DNA from 2 places in the Pseudoalteromonas sp. MQS005 genome. Region 1 is predicted to be linked to the other one. Evidence: riboswitches for the same ligand, from Rfam matches in the RefSeq annotation. Region 1 holds a riboswitch; the other holds the start of a gene.
The links. A riboswitch is a leader RNA that binds a small molecule or an ion and turns the genes downstream of it on or off. The one in region 1 is predicted to bind lysine.
Positions count from the first base shown of each region.

Region 2: linked by a shared signal. The riboswitch ahead of dapA (4-hydroxy-tetrahydrodipicolinate synthase) and the one ahead of lysC (lysine-sensitive aspartokinase 3) in region 1 are both predicted to bind lysine.

Region 1 covers NZ_LYRQ01000002.1:175,865-182,669, reverse strand. The annotation lists gene nhaD (sodium:proton antiporter NhaD) at 160-1,407, shown strand; lysine riboswitch at 1,506-1,678, shown strand; gene lysC (lysine-sensitive aspartokinase 3) at 1,754-3,145, shown strand; gene A9479_RS01895 (4'-phosphopantetheinyl transferase superfamily protein) at 3,122-3,880, opposite strand; gene A9479_RS01890 (sodium-dependent transporter) at 4,047-5,369, shown strand; gene A9479_RS01885 (2-hydroxyacid dehydrogenase) at 5,465-6,445, opposite strand; gene A9479_RS01880 (glutathione peroxidase) at 6,534-6,805, opposite strand, start outside.
Region 2 covers NZ_LYRQ01000021.1:45,654-52,458, forward strand. The annotation lists gene A9479_RS09360 (YdiU family protein) at 125-1,534, opposite strand; gene A9479_RS09365 (DNA-3-methyladenine glycosylase I) at 1,543-2,241, opposite strand; lysine riboswitch at 2,429-2,608, shown strand; gene dapA (4-hydroxy-tetrahydrodipicolinate synthase) at 2,736-3,620, shown strand; gene A9479_RS09375 (2,3,4,5-tetrahydropyridine-2,6-dicarboxylate N-succinyltransferase) at 3,636-4,376, shown strand; gene A9479_RS09380 (PLP-dependent decarboxylase) at 4,376-5,581, shown strand; gene A9479_RS09385 (succinylglutamate desuccinylase/aspartoacylase family protein) at 5,587-6,708, shown strand.

The sequences.
Region 1 (6,805 bases):
TTCTCGAACTTATATGGTATTCGTTTTTGCGACGATTTAATAATAGTTTTTACACCCGCTTAGTGATAGTATCCGCGCCGAATATAGGCACATAGAGTTTGTGGGTATATTTTTTACATGGTTTCAATTTTTACTTAACCCCGAAGGTTGTTTAATATCATGGTTTCCTCGATTATCCTGACGCTGATAGCGATTGCATTTTTGCTTATCGTTATTGAGGATGTGATCCACGTAAACAAAGCAAAAACGACATTATTTTTTGGTACACTTTGTTGGATTATCTCCTTTATTTTTCCTCTTAATGGGCAAAGCCCCGAAACGATTCAAACCCTCCTAGACCACAATATTTTAGAAATTGCTTCTTTATGGCTGTTTTTAATGGCCGCAATGACCTTTGTCGCCTATTTAAACTCTAAAGGACTTATCGAAAATGTTGTGAACCGGATTATGCCAACCAGCATTAGTGAGCGTAAGCTGATGTTTTTGGTGGGGTGTTTTGCGTTTTTATTTTCATCTATTTCCGACAACGTTACGGCCACGTTAATATCACTGGCAGTGATTATGTCATTAAAGCTTGAAGCCAAAAAACTAGTTAAGTACGCCACGCTTATTGTATTTGCTGTAAACTCCGGTGGTGTATCACTTATCACGGGTGATGTAACCACACTTATGATTTTCCTTGATGGTAAAGTAACAATTAGCAATTTATTACTGTTAATTGTGCCTGCGTTATTAAGTGTATTATTACTGGCTACTTTGTTATCAATTGGCATGAATAAGCAACTCGAGTTTAAAAAAACTAAATTTAAACGTATTGAAAAAACCGACATAACCATTGCGGTTATTTTCTTCACTACGGTTATTGCTACGCTTACATTGAGTGTTTTATACAGTGTACCGCCTTTGCTTACTTTTTTATTGGGTTTATCTATTATGTTTTTAGTCGCGCAATTTTTAATGCGCAAAAAAGACATCAACAAAGATATGATCGATTTTATACGCGACATAGAGTACGACACCTTATTGTTTTTCGTGGGTGTGTTACTGCTTGTTGGTGCGTTAAAAGAAGTTGGGGTACTGAGCCAATTTACTAATTTGTATACGGTAATGGCGCCAGAGTACGCAAACTACTTAATGGGTATTTTATCCGCAGGTGTTGATAATGTGCCACTAACGGCAGCGTTATTAAAAGCCGACATTGTAATGAGTCAACAGCATTGGTTGTCGTTTACGTATGCAACCGGTGTAGGTGGCTCTATGCTAATCATTGGCTCGGCGGCCGGTATTATAGCCATGAGTAAGGTAAAAGAGCTGACGTTTGCAAGTTACCTTCGCTTATCGCTGTATTTATTACTGTGTTACACCTTTGGTTATGCGGGCTCTTACTTAATGGGTAGTTTTATTTGATTTTATAGTAAAACGACTTGACAGCTAGACGTCTAAACGATAACTTTCAAAGCCGCACTCTTAGTGCGGTTTTGTTTTATTAGCCACAGGTTAATAATACATTCAGAAGAGGTGCGATACTTAGGTACTTAATGTGAGGCAACGACAGCCTGCGATCATTAAGGAGGGAAGTACTCGCCGAGGAAAATAATGGGTCGTTACCATTGTTTTTCGGTTTATGGGGCTGAATCCTCAAAACTGTCACCAATTTAGGTGGAGAGCTTCTGGCAGTAGATTTTTCTTATCTTTATTTCCTGCCAAGTTCTTCTTGTTTTATTGCGGTTTGGATGCCGCGAAAGGAGACGAAATGACTACCCAACCAGTGCCACAAAGTTCACAGTGCACAAAATCAGATTACATTGTTGCCAAATTTGGTGGCACCAGCGTTGCTAACTTTGAGGCGATGAGCCGTTGTAGCGAAATTATCGTAAACGATAAAAATGTACGTATTGTTGCAGTAAGCGCCAGTGCCGGAGTGACCAATCATTTAGTGGAGCTTTGCAAAGCGGGTATTGAAGCCACTAAACGCCAACAGCATATTGATGGTGTCCTTGCGATTCAGCAGGCTATTTTAAATGACCTGTCGTTAGATGAGGATTTAGCCCTTGGGTTTAATCAAACGCTTGATGCATTTCAAACGTTGGCGGCACAAACACTCAATACTGAGCAGCAGTTCGATGAGCTACTTAGCTTTGGCGAGCGTTTATCGTCGTACTTATTTACCCAAGTACTAAGGTTAAAGGGTTTAAATGCCACTCGTTTTGATGTGCGCCAGGTGCTTAAAACCGATAGCCAATTTGGTAAAGCAACACCAAATGTGGCCGCCACAGCGCAAGCCGCTAAAGCACATTTAATTCCGCTGCTTGATGATAGCGTTATTGTGACCCAAGGGTTTATTGGTAGCGATGCAAACAATTTAACGACCACGCTCGGTCGAGGCGGCTCAGATTATAGCGCTGCACTGCTTGCTGAGGCTATTAACGCTAAAAGTGTGCATATTTGGACTGACGTAGTGGGTATTTTTAGCACCGATCCTCGTTTGTGTGTAAAAGCCACTCCTATTGCGCGTTTAAGTTTTGATGAAGCAGCAGAAATGGCGACCTTTGGCGCTAAAGTATTGCACCCAGCTACAATTTTACCTGCCAGTCGCAGCCATATTAATGTGTTTGTTGGCTCTAGCCGAGAACCAGAACTTGGCGGTACGTGGATTGAACGTGAAAAATCGCAGCTACCTGGTATTCGTGCGGTAACGCAACGTAAAAATCAAATATTATTAACCCTTAAAAGCCCAGAAATGTTATTAGCCAGTGGCTTTTTAGCGCGTATATTTACTATTTTAAGTGAGTGCAATATTTCGGTAGATTTGGTCACCACCTCTGAAATTAGTGTAGCAATTACCCTTGATAATGCGCCTAATGCATCGCGCCCAGAGCTAGATCAAGAGTGCTTGGATAAACTCGCTGAATTTTGCCATGTATCGGTTGAAAACAATTTAACGCTGGTAGCGTTAATTGGCTCTGAAATTGTTTTGCGCCAACATGAAATGAATTTAATGAAAGTATTAAGTGACTTTAATATTAGACTCATTTGCCATGGTGCAAGTAAACATAACTTGTGCTTTTTAGTTGAGCAAAGCGAGTCTGATGCTGTGGTTCAAGCGATTCATAGTCGATTACTAGAAAGTGATTGCGCTGCGTAAATCGTTAATAGTTATTATTGAGCACCGCCAGTCGGTGCTTTTTTTTGCCACAACGCTAATATCAAACATGTCGTTATGTGCTCCAATCACTGAATTGCTGCAGGCTGTGAGCTGGGCGTTATTAAGTTCGTTAAACACATTAGGGCTTAATAGCTGAGCAATAGGGCGGCTGGTGGCTTTAGCCAGCGCTTCTTTTAATGTCCAAATCCTAAAAAAATGATGTGCTTGAGTTGTTATGTTATCTGTATCGGTTATTAAGCTCACTTCGGCTGGATGGTAGAAGTGTTTAGCGAGTTTATTAAAAGGGCGCTTTAAACTAATTTTTTCAATATCAAAGCCAAATTGAGTTGATGCTACATTTAACGCTGCACCTACAAAACCATGAGAATGAGAAATGCAGCAACTGATCACGTCTGTTGTATTTTTAATATGTAACTCTAATTTACTGTTATCGGGGTTAAATTCAGAACTAATATCACACAGCTTTAATGATGCATAAGAAGAACAAGCGGTTTTTACTAGGTATTTAAGCACTAAACGTGTGGCTAAATATTCTTGTTTAGCTTGTGGGTTTTTACGCCGATTAATAACATTGAGCTCAAAAGGGCTTAAATAGTGGGGTAAATCAAATTCACCCACATTGAGGGTGGTCGCGTTAAGCAGCGCAATGCAATGGCTGTTATTTGCGAAAGCGGGCGTGACTTTTAGCTGGTTTTCAAAGTAAGTTGCACTCATCATTGCTCGTTATAAATGACGACCGATTACATATTTATTACCCAAAGCTGGATAGTTTGTGAGCGGTTGTTAGTTGTTGTGAGCGCTAAGTACATTTTTATTACTCAGTCGCTCTTAAATATGGTTTAATTCGCATTCGTTAAAATAATAACAGATTTGTAGGTGTATGGCACAAGTGCGTGATGGTTTTCAAAGTCGACTAGGTTTTGTATTGGCAGCAGCCGGTGCAGCGGTAGGTTTAGGTAATATATGGGGTTTTCCTACGCAGGCTGCTAATCATGGTGGCGGCGCATTTTTACTGGTTTACTTTATCGTTATTTTTTTGCTGGCGTTACCTGCTTTGTACACCGAGCTGTATTTAGGTTACAAAGCACAAGCTAATCCTGTTAAAGCGCTAAGCCAAGCATGGCAAGATCACGCCCCTAAAGTGGGAGCCGCAGCAGGCTATATTGGCCTTGCCGGTGCCATCGTTATGTTAAGTTTTTACTCTATTGTGGCCGGTTGGATGCTTTCCTACGCTATAGAGCCTATAAGTAGCTTTTTTGGCTTGCATAGCTTGAGTGAGTTTTTACATAGCGACTCTATGTTACGTAATTTTATTTTTACGCCGCTTATGCTTATTTTAACCGCCAGTATTATTTTAAAAGGGGTGAAGTCGGGAATAGAAACCTGGTCACGCCGTTTAATGCCGCTTTTACTTGTTCTCCTTATTGGGCTTATTATTTATATTGCAACGTTAGATGGCGCAAGCGAAGGGTTTGCTGCCTATTTAGTGCCTGACTTTAGTAAAATACTCGACCCGGATTTAATTATTGCCGCAATGGGACAGGCGTTCTTTTCGTTGTCGCTTGGGGTAGGCTGTATGATGATTTACGGCTCGTACTTAAAACCCGGAGCTAACTTACCAAAATTAACCGCAAGTGTTGCGCTACTTGATACCAGCGTGGCATTTTTAGCTGGGCTATTAATTATACCGGCTATATATGTGGCACAGTTCAATGGCGTTGAAGTATTTAGCAACGGCAAATTAATTGGTGAAGGGCAGCTTATTTTTGCCATATTACCTGAGTTATTTGGCACTATGGGCGAAATTGGTTTATTGGTTGGCTTATTATTTTTTGTATTGATGTCGATTGCTTCAGTTACATCAACCATTTCATCGACTGAAATTCCGGTGGCATTCTTAGTAGAAAACCACAGTGTTGATAGAACCAAAGCTACATGGGCCGTTAGCGCCATTGTATTTGTTTGTGCCAGTACCATTATTTTAAACTTTGATTGGTTATTTGGTTTAGTGATTATGGTATTTACCCAATACCAATTGCCGTTAATGGGGCTTTTTTACTTTATAACGGTAGGCTGGCTATGGCAACGTGGTAATAAACTGCACAAGGCAAGTAGTGGGCCGCACTATTGGTTTGCACAATATATTCGCTTTGTGTGTCCTGTACTTATGACCTTAGTATTTGCAAATGTAGCGTTTGGTTAAAAACTTTTAAACGCGAATTTAAAAATGCAGTTTTAAAAAGCGAGCTATTGGGAGTCACCCGAAAGTTCGCTTTTTACAGTTTAAATGACTTGGTATTACAATACTTGATTGGTTAGCGTTTGCCCTTGAGCAAGCTCGTTTGCATTTTGTAATGTTATATTAGCGATTTCGGTTAGAGCTTCTTGAGTAAAAAAGCCTTGATGTCCTGTTATTAATACGTTTCTAAAACTCACTAAACGAGAGAATATATCGTCTTGATTTATTTCGTCACTGTGGTTTTTAAAAAACAGCTCTGATTCTTGTTCGTACACATCAAGCCCTAAATACCCCAGTTTTTGTGATTTAAGTGCTTTAATACAGGCTTGGCTGTTTACCAGCGCACCGCGAGAAGTATTAATAAGCATGACCCCGGTTTTCATTTTATTAAATGCAGCGTCATCGATTAAATGATGCGTATCTTCGCTCAGCGGGCAGTGCAGTGAAATTATATCGCTTTGGGCAAGTAGGGTATTTAAATCGGTAATAGTGTAATTGCCTGGTTTTGCAAAAGGGTCGCACACTAAAACGTTAGCGCCAAAACCATTTAAAATGTTACACAGTGCCAAGCCTATTTTTCCGCAGCCTATAATCCCTATGGTCTTGTTATGTAAGTTAAACCCGAGTAAGCCATTTAAATCAAAGTTGTCTTCGCGTACTCGGTTATAAGCTTTGTGTGTTTTACGGCTGAGGGTGAGCATAAGGGCAACACAATGTTCAGCTACTGCCTCAGGGCTGTAAGCGGGTACGCGTAATACGCTGAGGTTATGCTGTTTGGCAACAGGCAAGTCAACGTTATTAAACCCCGCACAGCGTAATAAAATAGCGCTAACACCCAATGTGGCAAGTTGCTCAATCACTGCTTTATCTACTGTATCGTTTACAAATACGCACACAGCGTCAAAGTTTTTAGCTAATATTGCCGTCTGCGCCGATAAACTTTGCTCAAAATAAGTAATAGTGATGTTAGAAAAGCCATTTAAACTTTGCTCAAAAAAAGGGCGCTCATATTTCTGAGCACTAAAAAAAGCAATATCCATTAACTAGCTCCAAGTAATCAATTATTTTATTACCATAAACTATTCTTACTATAGATGCTTCACTCTTGTTGTTTTAATTACGACAGGATTATTTTAATGCAGCCGAACGGACTCCTAAACGAGCGGTCGTCGGTTTTATAACGGGCACTGATTCTAAGCAGCTTGTTATTACATTATGTAATGACTCCGGTTTAGTTCGCGGTGCATAGCGAGCAACAAGCTGCCCTTGTGCATTAACTAAAAACTTAGTGAAGTTCCATTTTATGGCACGGTTTTGTGCAATACCCCGTGTATGAGACTTTAAATAACTAAATAGTGGATGCGTATCGGGGCCATTTACCATGACCTTATTAAACACCT
Region 2 (6,805 bases), on a different contig from region 1:
CCCCACACGATCACTGGCTTTTATGGAGTTATGGTATCACCCGTTCATAGTTTGCTCTATGAATGAACGTCGCTGGGGTAAAAAATGACCTTTTATATTCATTTTAAAATGCAAAAAACCATACTTAAGTACCACAAAAAGTACGATAATTCTTATCATCTTCGGGCGGCGTTTGAAACTCAGTGGCCTGCGCATGGCTTGTGTAAGGGCTCGACATCACTTTGCTAAAACGACTGAGTAGCTCACTATCCCCATGCGTAGTGTACTGAGTAATAATATCTTCAATAATATGGTTACGTGGGATCACGCTCGGATTGGCTTGTCGCATCACTTGATAGCTGTGCTCATTAGTTCGTGTTTGCCATTGCTGTGCCCAAGAGGTAAGTGCTGATGGTATTTCAGCTTGCCCATTTAACGACTCAGTGAGTGCATTAAAAGTATTGGTATAATCAAGCTGGTGTTCTTTTAATAGCCCTAGTAACTCCCCCACCAGCTCATTATCTTTATCATCAGCTATTGTTAGCCCTAACTTTTGTGCCCACATAGCGCTAAATTGTTGGTTAAATTGCGTTGAAAAGCCCTCAATTAAAGGCGTCATCATTGCCACCGCTTGCTCGTCATCGTCACTGACCAGCGCTATTAGACTCTCTGCTAAGCGGGCACAGTTCCAACTTGCCATGTTTGGCTGATTACCAAACGCATAACGCCCTTGTTTATCAATAGAGCTAAACACGGTATCAAAATCAAACTGGTTCATCATGGCACATGGGCCGTAATCTATGGTTTCACCACTAATTAAGGTGTTGTCGGTATTCATTACCCCATGAATAAACCCCACCCTCATCCAACTTACGACTAAGTTAACTTGATTGGTTATCACTGCGGCTAAAAAATCTAAATAACGCTGAGCGCCAGTGCTGTTAATCTCGGGATAGTGTCTTTGAATGGCTAAGTCGGCTAAGTTTTTTAGGCTAGTAACGTCACCTTGAGTGGCTAAATATTGAAACGAGCCCACCCGAATATGACTGCTGGCGAGTCGGGTTACAATAGCACCTGGTTGAGGTGGGTTGCGATAAACGGTTTCGCCACTGCCAACCACGGCTAAACAACGCGTTGTTGGAATGCCAAGCGCGTGCATAGCTTCGCTCATTACGTACTCACGAATAGCTGGACCTAATGCACAGCGGCCATCGCCTCCGCGCGAGAATGGCGTAGCGCCAGCGCCTTTTAACTGCACATCCCAAAGCTGGTTTTTATCATCACTAATCGCGCCAAGTAAATGCGCTCGGCCGTCTCCTAAGCGTGGAGAAAAATGACCAAACTGATGACCAGAATATCCCAGTGCCACCGCAGAAATCGCTTGGGGTTCATTACCGCTAAATATATTTGCTCGAGAATCGGCACTCACCTGTATATTAAATTGCTTAGCTAGGGGCTCATTCCATAACAATAACTGTGGCGCTGTCACCTTGGCTGGATGATCGCTAATTGCAAACCCCTCACCAATGTCGGTATACCTTGGCACTAATTTCATGTTTAATCCTATTGTTGTTGGCTGATACCTACGCGATTGTCGCCGACACCATAAGCGACAATTAAGCTTAGCTCTTGCATGCTTAAGCCGCTTTGCTGCTGCAGTTCATTAAAGAATGCCTGCGCCGCACTTAGTGACTTTTTAGTTTGTAATCCGCCATCGATAATTTTATGGGCACGCAAATAGCTTTCTACGTCTCTTGAAAGTAAAAAAGTATCTTTTCCTAAGGCGCGCAGCGCATAAGGGCCGGTATTACCACCAAGCCTTGCACCATGCTTTTTTAAATACGCCCACAAGCCAATAATATCTTCACTTGGCCAGTTAGCAATAAACTCACTAAAGCTGCCGTATTGCTCTGCAACTTCGTGGATCATATACGCATTTTCGGTAATAGTTTTTACTTTTTTATAGTTGCGCACAATCCGCTCATCACTGGCTTTTTGCTCAAGCATATCCGGTGGCATCATCAATAGTTTTTCAACATTGAAATCCCAGAAAACCTCTCTAAATCCGGCCCACTTACTGTTGATCACCGACCAATAAAAACCACTTTGAAAAACTTTCCGAGTAAATTCTTCTAGCCAATCATCATCATTTAATGTGAGGAGTTGTTTGTTAGATAAAGGTTTTGCGAGTAACAACTTAAGCATTTTTTCAGAGCCCTTTCGCTCTACCGCTCGCTTATAAATATCACTAAATTTTTCCATCTGCTTAATACCTTACTTCGACAATAGTACTAGTGTACGAGAAAAGCAGCTAATACGTAATAACTGTCAATCAGGATGAATCTATCTATATTTAGTCACTTGACACCTAGACGGCTAAAGTGGTTTAATCGCCACACTTACCCTATTACATTGTATTTGCTGATTGATTTTTCAATAGCAAGTGCAAAGGGCTGGAAGAGGTGCGTTATTCAGGTAGCGTATGTTAGGAGCGCAAACTCCATTGAGCATACGTGAGGGGAATTAACGCCGAGAGGTAACACTTTTTTGTGAAAGGTTGCTTCGGGCGACTAGGCTGAATCCTAGCGACTGTCACCAATAACATATTTGGTGGAGAGCTTCTGGTCTTAGTATAATAAGGCCGTGCGCCCTGTTATATAAGCCCATTCGCTCTTCGAATTATAAATACATTCAAAGAGTCAGGCACCCTAAATACCCGCCAATAACTCGACGAATGCCCTATAAGTTCGTGAGAGATGATCAACAACTTCAATATTAACAATTTCCATTTATGGACTGCGCTGATCACCCCATTTGATCAAAATGGCCTAGTTGATTACGCAACCTTAGACACCTTGGTGGCCGAACAAGAAGCCGCTAACAATGGCATTTTACTGCTAGGTAGCACTGGCGAAGGGTTAGCCCTGACCCTAAAAGAGCAGCAAGCCATCGTAGAGCATGTTTGCCAATTACAGCCGAGCGTCCCGCTTATGGTCGCAGTCGGTGGTAGTAACTTAAAGCAGCAGCTTGAATGGGTTAACTACTGCAACCAACTGCCTATTCATGGTTTTTTACTTGGCTCGCCTTTGTACGCCAAACCCGGTGCAGTGGGGCAAACCCATTGGTTTGAAAGCCTGCTCAATGCCAGTTCTCATCCTTGTATGCTTTATAACGTACCAGGACGTAGTGCGGTTAGCATTCCCATTGCAACCATTGAAAACCTCAAACAACATAAAAATTTATGGGCACTCAAAGAAGCCAGTGGCTGTATTTCTCAATTTGAAGCCTATCGACAAGCAGCGCCTGAACTAGCCATTTTTAGTGGTGACGATGCCCTCATGCCTTATTTTGCCCAAGCAGGTGCAAAAGGTTTAGTGTCGGTTGCAGCCAATGCATGGCCAGTGCAAACCCATGAGTTTGTAAAGCGCAGTTTAAGCGGCCAACACCCTAATCTTTTTGTCCAGTGGTCTAGCGCTATCAATAGCTTATTTTCAGTAGCCAACCCTATCCCAGTCAAAGTGTTAATGCATTTACAAGGGCGTATTGGCAGTCCGTATTTACGCCCACCTTTAACACACCTTGAGCTGACACACACAGATGACATTTCATCGGCAAACAACACCATTTTATCTTGGCATTAAATACAGGTTTTTATAATGAACTGGTTAGAACTATTAAATAATTTAGAAACGGGCGCGGTTCGCGCAGCAACACAAGACGAAAACGGCCAATGGCACGCTAACGTAGAAGTAAAGCAAGGCATTTTAGAAGCCTTTAAAAACGGTCAAAACACCGAGTTTGCTGGCGGTTTTGTTGATAAACATAACTTAGCGCCGCAAAGCTTTGAAGCCACAGCAGGAGTTCGCATGGTACCCGGTGGTTCAAGTGTGCGCCGTGGTGCACATGTTGCCAAAGGCACTATTATTATGCCACCTGCGTACGTAAATATTGGTGCATTTATTGACGAGGGCACTATGGTAGATAGCCACGCATTGGTTGGCTCATGTGCTCAAGTAGGTAAAAATGTGCATTTAAGCGCAGCGGTACAATTAGGCGGAGTACTTGAGCCCATTGGCGCAAGCCCTGTGGTCATAGAAGACGATGCATTCATTGGTGCAGGCTGTGTGATTGTTGAAGGCGTGGTAGTTAAAAAAGGCGCGGTACTTGCCCCAGGTGTTCGCTTATCTGCAACCATCCCTGTTTATGACTGCGTAAATGAGCGCCAGCTTGATAAAGGCGAAGCAATCCCTGAATACGCGATTGTGATCCCTGGATCTCGCCCTGCGTCAAACGATTGGGCGCGTGAGCAAGGCTTAAGCATGTCGTGTGCGTTAATTGTTAAATACCGTGACGAGCAAAGTGACGCGTCATTATTGCTTGAAGAGGTTTTACGTTAATGACCTTTTTGAGCACGCCCGTTAAAAGCGCTATTGATAAGCTATCAACTGAGCTTGATACGCCCTTTTTTGTTTATGATCTTGATTCACTAAACACACATTTAACGCGTTTAGTAGCACAAACCGAGGTAAAACTCTGGTATGCAGTTAAAGCGAACCCGTTATCTAGCGTGATCCAACGCTTAAATAACGCTGGTTTTAACTTTGATGTCGCCAGTAAAGGCGAGCTTGAGCAAGTCCTTGCCCAAGGAGTTAACAGTGAACGCGTGCTCAACACGGGGCCTGCAAAAAGCCCTAAACAAATTAAGCACTTTATTGCGCGTGGCGTACGTACCTTTGTGGCCGAAAGTCTCAATCAGGTACGTTGGCTCAACGAACAAGCGATTGCTCAGCAGTGCCAGTTGCAGGTTTTGCTGCGTGTTCAATTACGCTGGCCCGAGGGTGATAAAAACCCGCTAGGGGGCGATAGTCTTACTCCATTTGGCTTAGGGTGCGACGAGTGGCAGGCGCTAAATACCAGTGACTACTGTGCACTTAATTTTGACGGTCTGCATATTTTTCAGTGGGGCAACATGCTTAGCAGCGACAAACTCGCTGAGCTGTGGACACAAATGATTACGCCGTTAAGGCAACTTGCTGAGGATTTAAATATTAACCTCAAGGTGCTGGATTTAGGTGGTGGTTTAGGTATTCCCTATACGCTTGATACGCCCACTCTAAGTTGGGATGCACTCATAGAGGCGCTTGCAAAAATTAAATGCGATGCGGGGGTTACTGAGCTATGGATGGAACTAGGTCGCTACGCTGTAGGCGAATGCGGCCACTACGCCACACCTGTTGTTGAGCGCAAACTAAATTACGGCCAACAACAGGTGATTATGAGCGGCGGCATTAATCATTTATTGCGCCCTGCGGTCACCAGTCAAGATTTCCCTGCGCGTTTATTACGAGATTCAAACGCAGCAAATCAAGCAATGAGCCTATACGGCCCCTTATGTACTGCACTTGATTGCTTAGGAGAGCACCAATTACCCAGTGATTTAAATGAGCAAGACTGGCTAGTATTTAGTCAATGCGGTGCCTACGGTTTTACCGAAAGTATGCCGTACTTTTTATGTCATGAGCTGGCCGGTGAATATGTTATACACAATGGCGTATTGAGTTGCGTGCGACAAGCAGAAGATGCAAGCCACTACTTGAGGTAAAAAAGATGAATAACACCATAGCTATAAGCCAAGAAAACATTGTAGTTGGCGAAGTCGCAAACGGACTACCACTGACTATTCCTGTGTATCGTTTAAAAGGCGATGGCACCGGCCCAAGTGTGTATGTACAAGCAAATATGCATGGCGCAGAAGTGCAAGGCAACGCGGTAATTTACCAATTACTTGAGCAACTAAAAACACTTAATTTAAAAGGTGATATTACCTTAGTTCCTTACGCTAACCCCATTGGCTGTAATCAAAAGTCGGGGGAATTTACCCTTGGCCGATTCGATCCCATTACGGGGACTAATTGGAATCGCATGTATCACTGCAATAATAAACTGGCGACCCAGTTTGCACAGCAGTTCAGCGATGCCGATGATAAAATTCTGAAAACAGCCTTTAAAGCCGCGTTAATTAATGACGTTGAGCAACAACTCAACGGCCCTGATTATCGTTTAACAACGGGGAAACGGATTGCGCTAAACTTACAAAAATTGGCGCATCAAGCAGATATAGTTTTAGATTTACACACCGGCCCTATTTCTAGTCAGCACTTATATTGCCCTGAGTATGCGACCGATAGCGCGCGTTACTTTAATATTCCCCATGTGCTGGTTATTCCTAATGACTTTGATGGCGCAATGGATGAAGCAAGCTTTTGTCCATGGTGGCAGCTTAGTGAGCAACTTGCTCAGCAAGGGCGTGAATTTAACGTGCAAGTTGAAGCCTTTACGGTAGAGCTTGGCAGCCAAGAAAAAATCGATTTAAGCGCGGCACTAGACGATGCCAATAGTATTTTAAGTTATTTAAATCATAAGCAAGTATTTGTTGATGCCCCCTACAAGCCAAAATTGATGACAAGATATGGCTGCCAACTAAATGATTATATCGCTTATTACGCCCCCATGGGTGGCATGGTCGAATACCTCGCACCTCTTGGCGGGCATGTTAAAGCTGGAGAACCCATTGCTAAAATACTGCGAATGGAGCGCTATTTAAGCGAACAACCGCTGCAAACTCTAAGCTTTGATCTCGATGCAATTGCGATATTGCATTTTGCCTCAGCGAGTGTGAATCAAGGTACCGAGCTGTATAAATTTTTTACCAACGTCTTTGAGCTTTAGCTCACCCCTTCTCATTGCGTGAGAGTTAGCTAGTAGATAACTAGTTACACAGTAAAAGCGACTTAGGTCGCTTTTCTTTTTAAAGTATTAAAGTTCA